DNA from 4 places in the Nocardiopsis mangrovi genome. Region 2 is predicted to be linked to each of the others. Evidence: riboswitches for the same ligand, from Rfam matches in the RefSeq annotation. Region 2 holds a riboswitch; each other region holds the start of a gene.
What was found. Region 2 has a riboswitch for S-adenosylmethionine ahead of ACFO4E_RS19795 (ABC transporter substrate-binding protein). Riboswitches for the same ligand answer to the same signal wherever they lie in the genome.
Positions count from the first base shown of each region.

Region 1 (3,702 bases), on a different contig from region 2:
GCATCCGCAAAGCACTCGGCGAAGCCGTGCTCGACCTCCAGCACGTCGGCTCGACCGCGGTCCCCGGGCTCACCGCCACGCCGTGCGTGGACCTGCTGCTGCTGGTCGCCCATCCCGCCGACGAGGACGCCTACCTGCCGCCCCTGGCCGGCGCCGGGTACACGCTGGTCGACCGCGACACCGGCGGCGACGGTCGCCGGCTGTTCAAGGGCCCCGACGTCAACATCGACCTGCACGTGCTCGGGGCCGGCTCGGCCGAGGCCGCCCGCATGCTGCGCTTCCGCGACCACCTGCGCACCCACCCCGGCGACCACGAGCTCTACGCCGCCGCCAAGCGCGGGCTCGCCGAGCGGCGGTGGGAGAGCGTGCAGGACTACGCCGACGCGAAGTCGCCGGTCATCGACGACATCATGTCGCGGTCCTGACCCCTTCGCGCGCGGTGTCCGGCGCCGCCGACGGCCCCGCGCGGGGCCATCGGGGGGGGCCGGAGCCGGCACGGACACGTCAGCCGAGCGCGCGCAGCTGGTCGCCGAACCAGCGCTGCGGCGACACCGCAGTGGCCTTCTCGGCCAGGTGCGCGCCGCGTTCGCGGCGTTCCGCGTCGGGCATCTCCAGCGCGGTGTGCAGCGCCCGCGCGGTCTCGCTGACGTCGTAGGGGTTGACCAGCAGGGCGTGTGCGCCGAGTTCGTCGGCGGCCCCGGCCTCGGTCGACAGCACCAGGGCGCAGCCGTCGTCGGAGAGCACCGGCCCCTCCTTGGCGACCAGGTTCATGCCGTCGCGGATCGGGTTCACGAGCAGCACGTCGGCCAGCCGGTAGGCGGCCAGGGAGCGCGGGTAGTCGTCGTTGACCTCAAGGATCAGCGGAGTCCAGGAGTCGGTGCCGAACTCCTCGTTGATCTCCTTGGCCACCCGGAGCACCGATTCGGTGTACTCGCGGTACTCCGGGACGTCGCCCCGGCTGGGGTAGGCGAACGCGAGGTGGGTGACGCGCCCGTGCCATTCGGGGTGGTCGCGGAGCATCTCCCGGTAGGCGTCGAGGCCGCGGACGATGTTCTTGGACAGCTCGGTGCGGTCGACCCGGACGATGAGCCGGCGGTCGCCGACTCTTTCGCGCAGCGCGGCGCGGCGCTCGGCGACGTCGTCGGCCGCGGCCCGCTCGCGCAGCCCGTCGGCGTCGGCGCCCAGGGGGTGCACGGCGACACCGATGACCCGGCTGCCGTACTCGACGGTGCGCTTGGCCCAGTCGACGTCGGCGCGCAGGAAGGTCTCGCAGCAGCGCAAGAAGGCATCGGCCCAGCGCCGGCTGAGGAAGCCCAGGTGGTCGGCGCCGAGCATGCCCTCCAGGAGTTCGCGTCCGATGTCGGCGGGCAGCATCCGGAAGTACTCCGGCGGCGCCCACGGGGTGTGCGAGAAGTGCGAGATGCGCAGGTCGGGGCGGCGGCCGCGGAGCATGCGGGGCACCAGGGCCAGGTGGTAGTCCTGCACGGCGACCCGGGCGTTGTCGGCGGAGCCGGTGAGCAGCCCCTCGGCGAACGCGGCGTTGTAGGCGCGGTAGTCGGCCCACTCGGCGCGGAAGCCGGCGCCGAAGCCGGGCTTGTTGGGGGTGTCGTAGAGCATGTGGTGGACGAACCACAGCGTGGAGTTGGCGACCGAGGTGTAGGCGTTGGCGAAGGTCGCCGGGGGGATGTCGAGCATCCGCACGCTGGTGCCGCCCACGTCGAACCCGGCCCGGTCGAGCCGGCCCTCGGGCGCGCGGGCGGCCGCCTGGCGGTCGGCGTCGGACAGGGCCGCGCACACCCAGAGCGTGTCGGCCTGGGCGGCGGCCGAGCTGAGGCCGGACACGAGCCCACCCCCGCCGCGCCGGTGGCGGAGCCCGCCGTCGTCGTCGATCGAAAAGGACACCGGTCCCCTGTTGGATGCGACGAGGATCTGTGCCTTGTCCACCTGATCGTCCACCTCTCGCACGATGTCCGGGCCGAGCTCCCATTTGACCACCCGCCTCCGGCGCCGGGCGGGGCCGGGTGGGTGTACGGGAAGGTGTCATAGGTCTCGCCCGTCACAGTGGAACCCAAACCTGCCGAGATGTCCGCGCGTGTCCGCCCGGATACGGAGCCGGCGCCGCGGCGCGCATCCGGTGCGCCCCAGGGCGTCGCGCGCCCCGGACGGGCGTGCGGCGGCCCGGACGCGCCCGGGCGGCCGCGGCCCGCGCGCCGCCATCGCGGTCGCCCCCGGATGGCAGAGCCGGTGGGGAGTCGGTTACAGTGGCGAACGTATCCCGAGCGGATCACCGACAACTTCATATTGCTCATCCAGAGGGGTGGAGGGAACGGCCCTGCGAAGCCCCGGCAACCATCTCGGCGTGCGATTCCGCGGAAATTGCGGGGCGGCCGGGGCAGGTGCCAACTCCGTCCTGGAGCCAGATCGGCTCACAGGGAAGATGAGGGGAGACGCCTCGCATGGCGATGACCGCCACCGGCCCTGGTGCCACCACCGCCCGCCCTTTCGGCCCCGCAGTGGCCCTTTCCTGCCGCGAGTGCGGCGAGCGCTACGACCTCTCTCCGCGCTTCGCGTGTGAGTTCTGTTTCGGCCCCCTTGAGGTCGCCTACGAGTTCGGCGAGGTCAGCCACGCGTCCATCGCCGCCGGGCCCGCCAGCATCTGGCGCTACGCCGAACTGCTTCCGGTGCCCGCCAACGTCGCCGAGCTGCCCAACATGAACCCGGGCCTCACCCGCCTGGTCCGCGCCGACCGCCTCGCCGCCGAGCTCGGCATGCGCACGCTGCACGTCAAGGACGACTCCGGCAACCCCACCCACTCCTTCAAAGACCGTGTGGTGGCCATCGCCGTCGAGGCCGCCCGCACCTTCGGGTTCCGCACCCTGTCCTGCTCCTCCACCGGCAACCTCGCCGGGGCGGTCGGCGCCGCCGCGGCGCGCGCCGGCTTCGGCTCGTGCGTGTTCATCCCCGCCGGGCTGGAAGAGGGCAAGGTCATCATGGCGGCCGTCTACGGCGGCCGCGTGGTCGCCATCGACGGCAACTACGACGACGTCAACCGGTTCTGCTCGGAGCTGATCGGCGACCCGGCCGGCGAGGACTGGGGGTTCGTCAACGTCAACCTCCGCCCCTACTACGGTGAGGGCTCCAAGACGCTGGCCTACGAGATCGCCGAGCAGCTCGGCTGGCGGCTGCCGGAGCAGATCATCATCCCGATCGCCTCGGGCTCCCAGCTCACCAAGATCGACAAGGGCTTCCAGGAGCTGATCCGGCTGGGCCTGGTCGAGGACCGGCCCTACAAGATCTTCGGTGCCCAGGCCACCGGCTGCTCGCCCGTCGCCCGCGCGTGGGAGGAGGGCCACGACGTCATCCAGCCGGTCAAGCCCGACACCATCGCGAAGTCGCTGGCCATCGGCAACCCGGCGGACGGCCCCTACGTGCTCGACATCTGCCGGCGCACCGGCGGCGCCGTCGCGCACGTCGGCGACGCCGAGGTGGTCGACTCCATCGGGCTGCTGGCGCGCACCGAGGGCATCTTCGCCGAGACCGCGGGCGGGGTGACGACCGGCGTGCTGCGCAGGCTCCTCGCCGAGGGCGCCCTCGACCCCGCGGCCGAGACGGTCGTGCTCAACACCGGCGACGGCCTCAAGACGCTCAACGCGGTCGAGGCCGGGGTGACCGCCACCATCAAGCCGTCCCTGAAGGCATTCA
Region 1 covers NZ_JBHSFQ010000010.1:103,724-107,425, forward strand. The annotation lists gene ACFO4E_RS12900 (GrpB family protein) at 1-425, shown strand, start outside; gene ACFO4E_RS12905 (alpha,alpha-trehalose-phosphate synthase (UDP-forming)) at 505-1,944, opposite strand; SAM riboswitch class I at 2,303-2,444, shown strand; gene thrC (threonine synthase) at 2,457-3,702, shown strand, end outside.
Region 1: it holds a riboswitch for S-adenosylmethionine, as region 2 does, so the genes downstream of both, thrC (threonine synthase) here and ACFO4E_RS19795 (ABC transporter substrate-binding protein) in region 2, are expected to answer to the same signal.

Region 2 (3,702 bases):
GGAGTGGGCCCAGGAGGACCTTCCCGCCGACTGGACGCTGAAGCCCGAGGTCGCCGGTGCCTCCGGGCCGGACAACGCCTGGGCGGTCGGCCCCACGGTGGACGGCGTCAGCGCCATCCACTTCGACGGGACGGACTGGACGCCCTACGAGATGGACGCCGGGCTGACCCCCAACGACCTCGACGTCCTCGCCGAGGACGAGGCGTGGCTGATCGCCGAGGACGCCGTCGGCGACACCCGCGCGGTCCGCTTCGACGGCGAGATCTGGCGTGACTGGACGTCTCCGCCCGCCGGCGCCAACCAGGCGATCGACGGCGCGGACGGCGACACCGTGGTCGCGGTGGGCTCGACCTCCGACGCCCAGCCGCTCGCCGCGCTCTACAACGGCACGGAGTGGACCGACCTGGAGGTCCCCGAGGTCGAACTGCCCTCGGAGATCGCCAGCGCGACGTTCAACGACGTTCTGGTGCGCGCCGGTGACGACATCACGGCCGTGGGCTACGTCCACGACCTCAACGATGACGACATCAACGAGTACTGGCCGCTGACGGCGCACTACGACGGCGAGAGCTGGGACGTCACCGTCGACCAGGACCGCAACGCGAGCCTGGAGGCGATCGAGGACGACGGCTCGGGCGGCATGTGGATCCAGGAGGAGTCCTGGGACCCGACCTTCGTGCACCACGACTCCGCCGGGACGGTCACCCGCGACACGCCTGAGATCGAGAACTACGACCTCAGCGTCCGCGACCTCGCCCTCGTGCCCGGCACGCAGGCGGTCGTGTCCGTCGGCTCGTCCTACGACGAGGGCGACCCCGATGTGCCGACCGGCTACGGGGTGGTTCTCGCCTCGGGCCTGTAGGCCGGCACCCGCGTCCCCTCCCGCCGGCAGGGCGGGCGGGGGCGGCGGGCGCGGAGGGGTCCCGGCCGTTCCCTCGGCCGGGACCCCTCCGCGCTGCGGGGCCGGGTCGTTCAGGCGGGCTCGGCGGAGTCCGCCGGGGCCGGTCCCGCGAGCGGGTCCCCGGTCTCGGCGTCGCCCGGCGGCGCCGGGGCCGGCACGGCGCCGGCGCCGGTCACGCGCAGGGCGACGTCGCGCAGCTTGGTGTTGGTCTGCATGGAGGCCCGCTTGAGGACGTCGAACGCCTCGGCGTCGCTGAGCCGGTGGCGCTCCATCAGGATGCCGACCGCCGCCCCGATGTCGTGCCGGGTCGCCAGGCCCGCGCGGACGGCGGCCTCGCGCTCGGCGGAGGCGATGGCGACGGCGGCGTGCGAGGCGAACACCCACCCCCTCTCCTGGGCGGCGGCGTCAAAGGCGGCGGTCCGCGTGGCGTACATGTTCAGCGAACCCAGCGACCCGTCGTGGGTGAACAGCTCGAACCCCATCATCGAGCCGATCCCCAGGGCCAGCGCCGGCGCCCGGTAGGCGGGCCACCGGTCCTCCCGTGCCATGTCGTCGACGCGGACGGCGCGCTCCCCGCGCGCGGCGGCCAGGCAGGGGCCCTCGTCACAGTCGAACTGGGCCCGGTCGGCGGCACGGGCGAGCTCCCCGGTGGCCGCGGCGGTACACAACGCGCGGCCGGGCCGGTCGGCCATGAGGATCCCGGCCTCCTCGCATCCGTCGAGCGTGTGCACGGCCAGCCGGACGATCGCGTCCAGGACGTCGCGGACGGAGTCCTCGGAGAGCAGGTCGCGCGCCATCTCGGCGAAGACGCGGGGGTGGTCGCGCGCCGGCGTCTCGTTCGCGGGATCGTGCACGGCCTCGGCTCCTCGGCTGCCCTCGCCCGCGGGTGGGGCGAACCTGGCGCCCCGACTACCCACGACCCCGCCCGGTACTCGCGGCCGGGCGGCCGCCTCCGCGGGGCCGTCCTGGCGCGCCGCGATGCGCGCGGGTCGCCCCTGTGACACCCTGCGGTCGAATGATCTCCGCAGTTCGGACCCTGTACCCCGGTGCCGGAGCGGCGCTGCGGGGGACGGGGGAGGCGGGCGGGCGCCGGCCGAACCAGGGCGGAGTGTGCGACAGGGCACCCGACCTCCAAGAGTGGAAATGTCGGGATTCTCTGTTATGTTGATCTTCGTCACGAGTTCCAGCGACAAGCCCCGGCTGGCTGGACGGCAACCCTCCTCCGCGGCGGGGTGCCCCGGGTGAGGACATGGCCGTGGCCGGTGCCGAAGGCATCGGCGGCAAGCGCGGAGCCCCGCCACCGGCAGCGGGCCCCGACCCCCGGCGCAGGGCGCTTGCCGCCGCTGCCCCCGGCCGCCGAGAAGTACAGGCGAAGGGACGCCCGATGCAATCCACGACTCGACGCAGGGTCGCACTCACCTCCGGCGCGGCGACGTCCGCGCTGCTCCTGCTGGCCACGACCGCCTGTGGCGGCGTGGACACCTCCGGCGGCGGCGGGGGCGGCGACGAGATCACCGTCACCGCGTTCGCCGGCGAGTGGGGCAGCCTGTTCGAGGAGTCCTTCGTCGCACCGTTCGAGGAGGAGACCGGCATCACGGTGAACGTGGTCACCGGTGCCGACGCCGACTGGCTCACCCGGCTGCGCGCCGCCAAGGGGGAGAACCCGCCCTTCGACGTCGTGGCGCTCACCTCGGAGACCTTCCACCAGGCGGTCAACAACGACGTTCTCGAACCGCTGGACACCACCCGCCTGGAGCACTGGTCCCAGCTCGACCCCGTTCTGGTGGAGCAGTCCACCGTCGAGGGCTCCGCCTACGGGGCGCCGCTGACCACGGGGTCGCTGGGGCTGCTGTACCGCACGGACGAGATCGACGAGGCCCCGCAGGACTGGACCGACATCTTCAACGAGGAGTACTGCGGCCACATCGCGCTCCCGCCGCTGACCTACAACGCCGGCCTCCAGTTCTTCTCCGCCCTCGTCGCGCAGAACGGCGGCACGCTCTCGGAGCCCGACGCCGTCGACCGCGCCTTCGAGGACCTGGAGAAGCTGAAGGACTGCGTCTCGGCCTACCCGGCCGACGCCGGGACCGTGGCCACCACGATCCAGAACGGCGACGCCTGGATCGTGCCGTTCTGGGACGGGCGCGCCTTCGCGATGGAGGCCGAGGGGCAGCCGATCGGGTTCAGCTACCCGACCTCCGGCGCGGTGGGCGCCCTGACCTCCTACTACATCCCGGCCGGCAGTGAGAACACCGACGCCGCCTACCGGTTCCTCAACTACCTGACCTCCGCCCAGCACCAGAAGCCGTTCGCGCAGGGCACCTTCTACGGCGGGGGCAACGACTCCATCGAGTACGACCCCGAGTTCACCGCGAAGGTGGAGTACGGGCCCGAGGTCTACGAGGGCTTCACCTGGGTCGACTACGACGCGGCCACCCCCAACCTCAACGAATGGCAGCAGCGGTGGAACGAGATCTTCCAGTGAGCGGTCCCGGTGACGGGCCGGCCGGGGCCGATGGCGAGCACGTCGTCGTCGAGCGGCTGACCGCGGGCTACGACGGCACCGGCGTCCTCGACGTCGACCGGCTGGCCATCCGCCGCGGCGAGTTCCTGTCGATCCTGGGCCCCAGCGGGTGCGGCAAGACGACCCTGCTCAACTCCCTCGCCGGGTTCGTGCTGCCCACCGGCGGCCGCATCACCATCGACGGGGCCGACCTCACCGACGTCCCCCCGCACCGGCGCGGCCTGGGCATGGTCTTCCAGAGCTATGCGCTGTTCCCGCACATGACGGTCGCCGAGAA
Region 2 covers NZ_JBHSFQ010000021.1:1,383-5,084, forward strand. The annotation lists gene ACFO4E_RS19785 (hypothetical protein) at 1-862, shown strand, start outside; gene ACFO4E_RS19790 (GAF and ANTAR domain-containing protein) at 973-1,755, opposite strand; SAM riboswitch class IV at 2,074-2,194, shown strand; gene ACFO4E_RS19795 (ABC transporter substrate-binding protein) at 2,286-3,386, shown strand; gene ACFO4E_RS19800 (ABC transporter ATP-binding protein) at 3,383-3,702, shown strand, end outside.

Region 3 (3,702 bases), on a different contig from region 2:
CAGGCCAGCCCGTAGGCGACGGCGCCCGCCCCGGCGCAGCCGTACCCCTCCAGGTGCATGCCGAACACGCCGAGGTCGCCGAAGGACTTGGCCAGGCCGCGCGGGTCGGGGATGGTCCCGGCGTCGAACCAGTCGGCGACCCGCGGCACCAGTTCGCGCGCCGCGAAGTCGCGGACGGTGTCGCGGATGTCGCGCTCTTCGGGCGAGAGCGTGCCGTCCACGGCGAGGAAGTCGTGGGGGTCGGGGGCGGCGGCCTTGCGCGGCTCACTCATGGGGTGGTGGTCCTTTCGGGTCCGGGTGTCCTGCGGTCGGAGCGGATGCGGATGGGGGCGCGGTGCGGTGCGGTGGCCCGGGGCGGGATCACTCGACGCCGTGCTGGTAGGCGGCCCCGCGCGCCAGCATCGCGTCGATCCGATCGGCGGGCAGGCCGAGTTCGGCCAGGACGCGGGACGTGTGCTGGCCCAGCAGCGGGGGAGGGGCGGCCGGTGCCCCGGCCGCCCCCGCCGGCGCGGAGTCCGTCCGGAACCCCGCGCGGACCGTCTCCAGCCGCCCCGCGAGCGGGTGGTCGGTGGCCAGCAGGACGTCGTCGCCGGCGGCCTCGGCGGTGCGCACGGCGTCGAGCACGCCGCGCACGCGGCCCACCGGGACCCCGGCCTCCAGCAGCAGGCCCGTCCAGGCCGCGGCGGGGCGGGTGCGCAGCGTCGCGCTGATCTCGCCGACGAGTTCGGCGCGGTGGGCGACGCGCTCGGGGTTGGTGGCGAACCGGGCGTCGGCGGCGAGGTCGGGGCGGTCCAGGACCTCGCACAGCCGCCGGTAGAGGGCGTCGTTGCCCGCGGCGATCACGATCTCGGAGTCGGCGGTGGGGAACGCCTGGTACGGCACGATGCTGGCGTGGGCGTTGCCGAAGCGCCCGGGCTCCTCCCCGGTCACCAGGGCGTTCTGGGCCACGTTGACCAGGCTCGACAGGGCGGAGTTGATCAGCGACACGGTGACGTGCTCGCCCCGGCCCGTGGCGCGGGCGCGCACGAGCGCGCCGAGCACCGCGACGGCGGCGTTGAGTCCGGTGAGGACGTCGGTGATCGCGACCCCGACCTTGGCGGGCGGCCCGTCGGCGTCGCCCGTCACGGCCATCAGCCCGCTCTCGGCCTGCACGATGAGGTCGAAGCCGGGCCGGCCCTCAGGGGTGTGCCCCGGGCCGAACCCGGTGATCGAGCAGTAGACCACGGCGGGGTTGCGCCGGGAGACGGCGGCGTGGTCCAGCCCGAGGCGCTCGATCACGCCGGGCCGGAAGTTCTGGACCACCACGTCGGAGCCGGCGCACAGCTCGCGCACCGCGGCCAGTCCGTCGGGGTCCTTGACGTCGACGGCAAGGCTCCGCTTGCCGCGGTTGACGGCGAGGTAGTAGGCGGCCTCGCCCCCGGCCGAGGGGGGTCCCCAGGCGCGGGTGTCGTCGCCGTGCCCGGGGTGCTCGACCTTGACCACCTCGGCGCCCATGTCGGCCAGCAGCATGGTCGCGTACGGCCCGGCCAGGACCCGGGACAGGTCGGTGACCCGGACCCCCGCCAGCGGCGGGGGCGTGCCGGACGGGGGCACCGCGCCGCCGCCCGCCGCGTCGTCGTTCGTCGTCTCCACCTGTGCGCTCCTCGTCTCCGCTGGGGGTCGGTTGTGAGCCGGTGTGGCGCGTCAGGGCCGGTCCGCGGGTGCGGCGGCCCCTTCGCGCAGCTGGTGGTAGGTCTCCAGGCAGCGGCGGAGCGCGGTGGTGAGGGCGGCGCCCGACTGCCCGGCGTAGCGGGTCTGCACGCGCTCGACGATCTCGGCGAGGTCGGAGGTCACCGAGAGCCCCTCGACCAGGGCGCGGAAGAAGTCCTTGGCGAGGTCGGTGAGCAGCGTGGTGTCGGCGGCGACGATGCGGCCGTCGGACAGCTTCACCGCGAGGACCACGCCCAGGCGCTCGTACTGCGCGTGGCTGGCCACGCCGTCGGGAAGCCGGGCGTAGCCGGAGACGAGGACCACATCGGGGTCCTGCAAGAGCTCGGATGTGCGATCGGGACGGCGCACGGGTCCCCCTCCATTGGGCAGCGTGAAACTCCGGTGTGCTGGAGTCTCGCGCCTGGCAGGGCGGCCGGGAAGAGCCGGGCGTCCTCAGCGGGAGGGCAGACGAGGCCAGTATCACCGATGGGCTCCGCCCATTGTCAATTCCCCCCGCCGATCCGCCCCGCGGCGCCTCCCGCTCGGCCTGCGGGGCGCCTCCAGGGCCCACAGGCACGCTCGATCGGGGGTCCCGGGTGCCCGGGTTGCGTGGGTTCCGGGCGGGTGCGATATAGTCCACCGCAGGTCATGAGCGCCAGCGTCAAGCCCCGGCTTGCTGGCCGGCAACCCTCCTTCCGCGGTGGGGTGCCCCGGGTGAGGACCAGGTCGAGACACGACCGCTTCGTAACCGTGTCAGGCAAGCGCGGACCCCGTCCGGTCCGGAGCCGCAGTGCTGCTGTGCGCTCCTCCCGGGGTCCCTGAGGGCCCTGGAGGTGCCACCATGACTGCCGTCGCCGAAAACCCGACCATCGATCCCCTCCCCACCGCCGGCCTCGCCGTAGTCGGGGCCGGCGTGCGTATCCCGCTGGTAACCGGCGAAGAGGTCGACTACGCCAACTTCGACTACGCCGCCAGCGCCCCGTGTCTGACCGCTGTGCGCGACGTGCTCGGCGACGCCCTGCCCTACTACGCCAGCGTGCACCGGGGCGCCGGGTTCCACTCCCAGGTCAGCACGGCGGCCTACGAGCGCGCTCGGCGCACGGTGGCGGCCTTCCTCGGCGCCCGGGACAACGACGCGGTGGTGTTCGTCCGCGGCACCACCGACGCCCTCAACCTGCTGGCCCGCTCCATCCCCGACCAGTGCACCGTCGTGGTGTTCGCCGGCGAGCACCACGCGAGCCTGCTGCCTTGGCAGCACCGCGGCAGCAGGGCCGGGCGCGTCGTGCGGCTGCCGCTGCCCGAGAGCCCGGCCGCGGCCGTCGAGGCGGCACGGGAGGCACTGCGGTCGGCGCCGGAGGGGCCGCGCCTGCTGTGCGTCACCGCGGCCTCCAACGTGACCGGCGAGATCTGGCCGGTCGAGGAGCTGACCGCCGTCGCCCACGCCGCAGGCGCGCGCATCGCGGTCGACGCCGCCCAGCTCGTCCCCCACCGGCGGTTCAGCCTGGAGGACACCGGCGCCGACTACGTCGCCTTCTCCGGGCACAAGCTCTATGCCCCCTTCGGCGCCGGGGTGCTGGCCGGGCGCACCGACTGGCTCCAGGCCGCCACCCCCTACCTCGCCGGCGGCGGCGCGACCGGCAACGTCACCGAGGACGACGTCCGCTGGAACGACCTGCCGGCCCGGCACGAGGCCGGCAGCCCCAACGTGCTGGGGGCGGTCGCCCTGGCCGCGGCCTGCGACGCGCTGACCGCGGCCGGGCAGGAGGCCCTGCACGCCCGCGAGCAGGCGCTCCTGGACCGGCTGCGGGCCGGGCTGGCCGCCGTTCCGGCGGTGCGCGATCTGAGCCTGTGGGACGCCGGCCACCCGCGCGTGGGCATCGTGTCCTTCGTCGTCGACGGGCTGCCCAGCGACCTCCTCGCGGCGGCGCTGTCGGCGGAGTACGGCATCGGGGTACGCGACGGCCTGTTCTGCGCGCACCTGCTCACGCGCTGCCTGCTGCCCGAGGGACACGC
Region 3 covers NZ_JBHSFQ010000004.1:153,237-156,938, reverse strand. The annotation lists gene ACFO4E_RS06455 (acyl-CoA dehydrogenase family protein) at 1-272, opposite strand, end outside; gene ACFO4E_RS06450 (CaiB/BaiF CoA transferase family protein) at 361-1,632, opposite strand; gene ACFO4E_RS06445 (DUF3870 domain-containing protein) at 1,684-2,058, opposite strand; SAM riboswitch class IV at 2,334-2,459, shown strand; gene ACFO4E_RS06440 (aminotransferase class V-fold PLP-dependent enzyme) at 2,531-3,702, shown strand, end outside.
Region 3: it holds a riboswitch for S-adenosylmethionine, as region 2 does, so the genes downstream of both, ACFO4E_RS06440 (aminotransferase class V-fold PLP-dependent enzyme) here and ACFO4E_RS19795 (ABC transporter substrate-binding protein) in region 2, are expected to answer to the same signal.

Region 4 (3,702 bases), on a different contig from region 2:
CCAGGTGCCGCTCGGTGGCCGACACGGGCGTGGTCGACAGGGCCGCGGCGAAGTCGACGACGGCGGCCCACCGGGCGTCCTGGCCCGCCGATAGCGGGGCCAGGTCCAGGGCACGCCAGTCCTGGTCGCGGGGGAGCGACGCGTCCAGCACGCGCTGGACATCGGCGGTCCGCTTGGACATCTGCGACGCCTTGCGCGAGTGGACCGACGCGCAGTACACGCAGTCGTTGACCTTGCTGGCCGCGGCGGCGGCGAGTTCGCGCTCGGCGCGCGGGAGGCCGTCGCGGGTGTAGAAGACGGCGTGGTCGACCGCCGTGCGCGCCCGCAGCAGCCCGGGGGCGCGCGACAGCAGCCGGAAGTAGGCGTCGTTGGTCTTGCCCGCGAACGCCTCCCTCTGCTCGTCGGTGAGGTCATCGGATGCAACGGGCGGGACCCACGGGGTCCACGACAGCAGCTCCTGGGTGTAGGCGACCGGGCGCGCGCCGCCGTTGGCGGACGTGGTCGCGGTGCTCTTGGTCCGGCCGCGCGCCGGCGTCGCGCGCTCCAGCGGGGCGGTGGCGGGTTCGGCGGTGCCGTCGATCAGGCGCAGGCCGTGCACCAGCCGGACCAGGAACGCGGTGAACGCCGCGGTCTGCGCGATCACGACGGTCTCGTCGGGGGTCCAGCCGGCCGCCGCGAGCCGGTCGGTGTCCGCACGCCGCACGAGGGCGGGGGAGGTGGTCAGCAGGTCGACGTGCTCGACCGCGGCGCGCAGCGCGGGGTCGTCCGGTGCTTCGTCGGCGAAGAGAGCGGGGTCGGCGCCCGCGCCGGCGTGGTGGGCGGCCACGTCGGCGGCGCCGTGCCGGCGGGCGGCGAGGGCGGCGAGGCCCCTGCGCACCGGCGCCGCGACCGGGCCCGGGACGGTGAACAGCGCGTCGTAGGCGGCCTGTGCCTCGCGGGGGAAGCCGGGCTTGGCGTGGCGGGCCGCCTCGACGGCGGCGCCGAGGCGGGCCAGGCCGCCCACGGTGTCGGGGGCGGCGTCCGCCGCGGCATCGGTGCTGTGCGCGCTGCTCACTGTCTCCGCTTTCTCGTCGTGCCGGTGGCGGCGGGACGGCGGGCAGGAGCCGGGCGGGGCGGCGGACCGGACGGTCCGGGGTGCCCCGATCGTGCACGCATGCCGCGTTCCCGCAGCCGGGTCGTAACTCCGGAGGCACCCCGCCGTGCAGGAGGTTGCCGGCCAGCAAGCCGGATCTTCGCGCTGGCACTCTTGACCTGCGAAGAAGGTAAACGATCTCGTCAAACGCGGACAAGGGGGTAGAAGGTGATAAATACGACAAGTTTGGTAGGAATTGCGGTCATCGGCCGGTTCCGGGCCCGTTCCCGGTGATTCCGGTCCCGGCCCACCCCCGGCGATAGGCTGCCGGCATGGCAGCCGCCCTCTTCCGCGTCGTCCGAGGCGACGCGACCGCGCCCCAGGCCAAGGGCCCCAAGGTCATCGCCCACATCTGCAACGACCTCGGCGGCTGGGGCAAGGGCTTCGTCCTCGCCGTCTCCCGCAGGTGGCCCGAACCCGAGCGCGAGTACCGGCGCTGGCACCGGGAGCGCGCCGCCAACGACTTCGGCCTCGGCGCCGTCCAGCTGGTGCGGGTGCGCCCCGACGCCTGGGTGGCCAACATGGTGGGGCAGCACGGCATCAAGGCCGGCGGCAAAGGCCCGCCCATCCGCTACGAAGCGGTCGAGACCTGCCTCGCCGCGCTCACCGGCCACGCCGTGGAGCTGGGCGCCTCGGTCCACATGCCGCGCATCGGCTGCGGGCTCGCCGGGGGGACGTGGGACCGGATCCAGCCGCTCATCGACCGCACCCTCATCGCCGGAGGCGTCGCCACCACCGTCTACGACGTCCGCTGACACCCGCGCGGAGCCGGCCGGAGCGGGCTCCGGCGGCGCTCAGCCGCCGGTCGCCACCCGGCTGGGGCTCTCCGTGTCCAGCTGTGCGTTCAGGTCGCGCAGGAGTGTGCGCAGGAGGCCGTCGAGTGCGGCGCGGTCGCCGGGGGGGAGCCCGGCGACGAGTTCGGATTCGCGGCCGAGGACCCGGTCCACCAGGCGCTCGACCGTGTCGTGCCCGGCGGGGGTGAGGGCGACGTCGACCGCGCGGGAGCCGTCGCCCCGGGGGCTGCGCTCGACCAGGCCGTCGCGCTCGGCGCGCGCGATGCGCTGGGAGATCGCCCCGGGGGTCACCAGGGTGCGCTCGGCGAGGTCGCGGGTGGTCAGCCGGTACGGGGGGCCGCTGCGCCGCAGGGCGCCGAGCAGGTCGAGGGTGGCGGGGTCGGCCCCCGCTGCGGCGAGGACGCGTCTTCGCTCCTCGCCCAGCAGCTTGGCGGCGTGCCGGATCCGCGTGGCGATCCCGATGCTCGTCACGGGTGTCCCCGGGCGTTCGCGCAGCCACGCCAGTGAGACGGCGTCGATGGGGTCGTCGGGGTCCAGGTGGTGGTCGTTCGGCATGGAGGGCCTACGTTCAGATCTAAATGTTATATTGCGTTTAGGTCTGAACACTACCCTGGGGAGGGTCAAATGGCACGAACCGTCATCGTCACCGGGGGCGGCACGGGGATCGGGCGGGCCATAACCGCCGCGTTCGCGGAGTCCGGCGACTCCGTCATCATCACCGGCCGCCGTCGCGAGCCGATCGAGGCCGCCGCGGCGGAAGAGGGCGCGGGGGTCCGCGCCGCCGTCTGCGACGGAACCGACCCCGAGCAGGTCGGCGCCTTCGCCGACGGCCTGCCCGAGCGCGTCGACGTCCTGGTCAACTGCGCGGGCGGCAATACCGACTACGACCGCGAACAGGCCCGCGACCTCGCCACCCTCGCGGCCAACTGGCGCGCCAACATGGACGCCAACCTGGTCACCGCCGTGCTCATGACCGAGGCGGTGCGCGACCGGCTCACCGGCGGCGGATCCGTGATCAGCATCGGCTCCATCGCCGCCGACAAGGGCTCCGGCCCCTACGGCGTGGCCAAGGCCGCCCTCGCGTCGTGGAACGTCTACGAGTCCGGCCGGCTCGGGCCCCGCGGCGTCACCGCGAACGTGGTCGCGCCCGGCTACATCGACGACACCGAGTTCTTCCGCGACGGCCTCTCCGAGGAGCGCCGCGAGCAGCTCATCGGCATGACCCGCACCGGCCGGGCCGGCACCCCGGACGAAGTGGCGGCGACCGTCCACTTCCTGGCCTCCGGATCCGCCCGCCAGATCACCGCCCAGGTGCTCGCGGTCAACGGCGGCGCCCACCCCACGCGTTGACCGGCTCCGGGCCGGCGCGGGGCACGGCCCCGCGCCGGACGCCGGGCGGTCCGCGGGGTGTCAGACCGTCCGCAGGGTGAAGGTGTCGTGCTCGTGCAGGCCCAGGAGGTCGGCGGCGCTGCCGAGGTTGACCGCGAGCGCGAGGCGGTCGGCGGAGTCGATGTGCACGAGCGCCTCGCCCTCGCCCACGCTCCCGAACGTCTCGACGAAGGGCAGATCGCGGCTCCCCCGGGCGGTCGAGACCGTGACCGTGCCGCCGATCTCCACCCCCTCCGCCCGCAGGAACGCGGAGTCGAGCGAGGTCTGCAGGTTGCCGAACCTGTCCTCGATCAGGACCTCGCCCCGCAGGACGCCGGCGTCCGCGGACCGGACGGGTTCGGGGAGGCGGACGAGGGATCCGGGGTCGACGCGCGGTCCCATGGCCGA
Region 4 covers NZ_JBHSFQ010000016.1:128,376-132,077, forward strand. The annotation lists gene ACFO4E_RS17180 (peroxidase-related enzyme) at 1-1,054, opposite strand, end outside; SAM riboswitch class IV at 1,145-1,252, opposite strand; gene ACFO4E_RS17185 (macro domain-containing protein) at 1,405-1,887, shown strand; gene ACFO4E_RS17190 (MarR family winged helix-turn-helix transcriptional regulator) at 1,927-2,481, opposite strand; gene ACFO4E_RS17195 (SDR family NAD(P)-dependent oxidoreductase) at 2,551-3,276, shown strand; gene ACFO4E_RS17200 (SAM hydrolase/SAM-dependent halogenase family protein) at 3,337-3,702, opposite strand, start outside.
Region 4: it holds a riboswitch for S-adenosylmethionine, as region 2 does, so the genes downstream of both, ACFO4E_RS17180 (peroxidase-related enzyme) here and ACFO4E_RS19795 (ABC transporter substrate-binding protein) in region 2, are expected to answer to the same signal.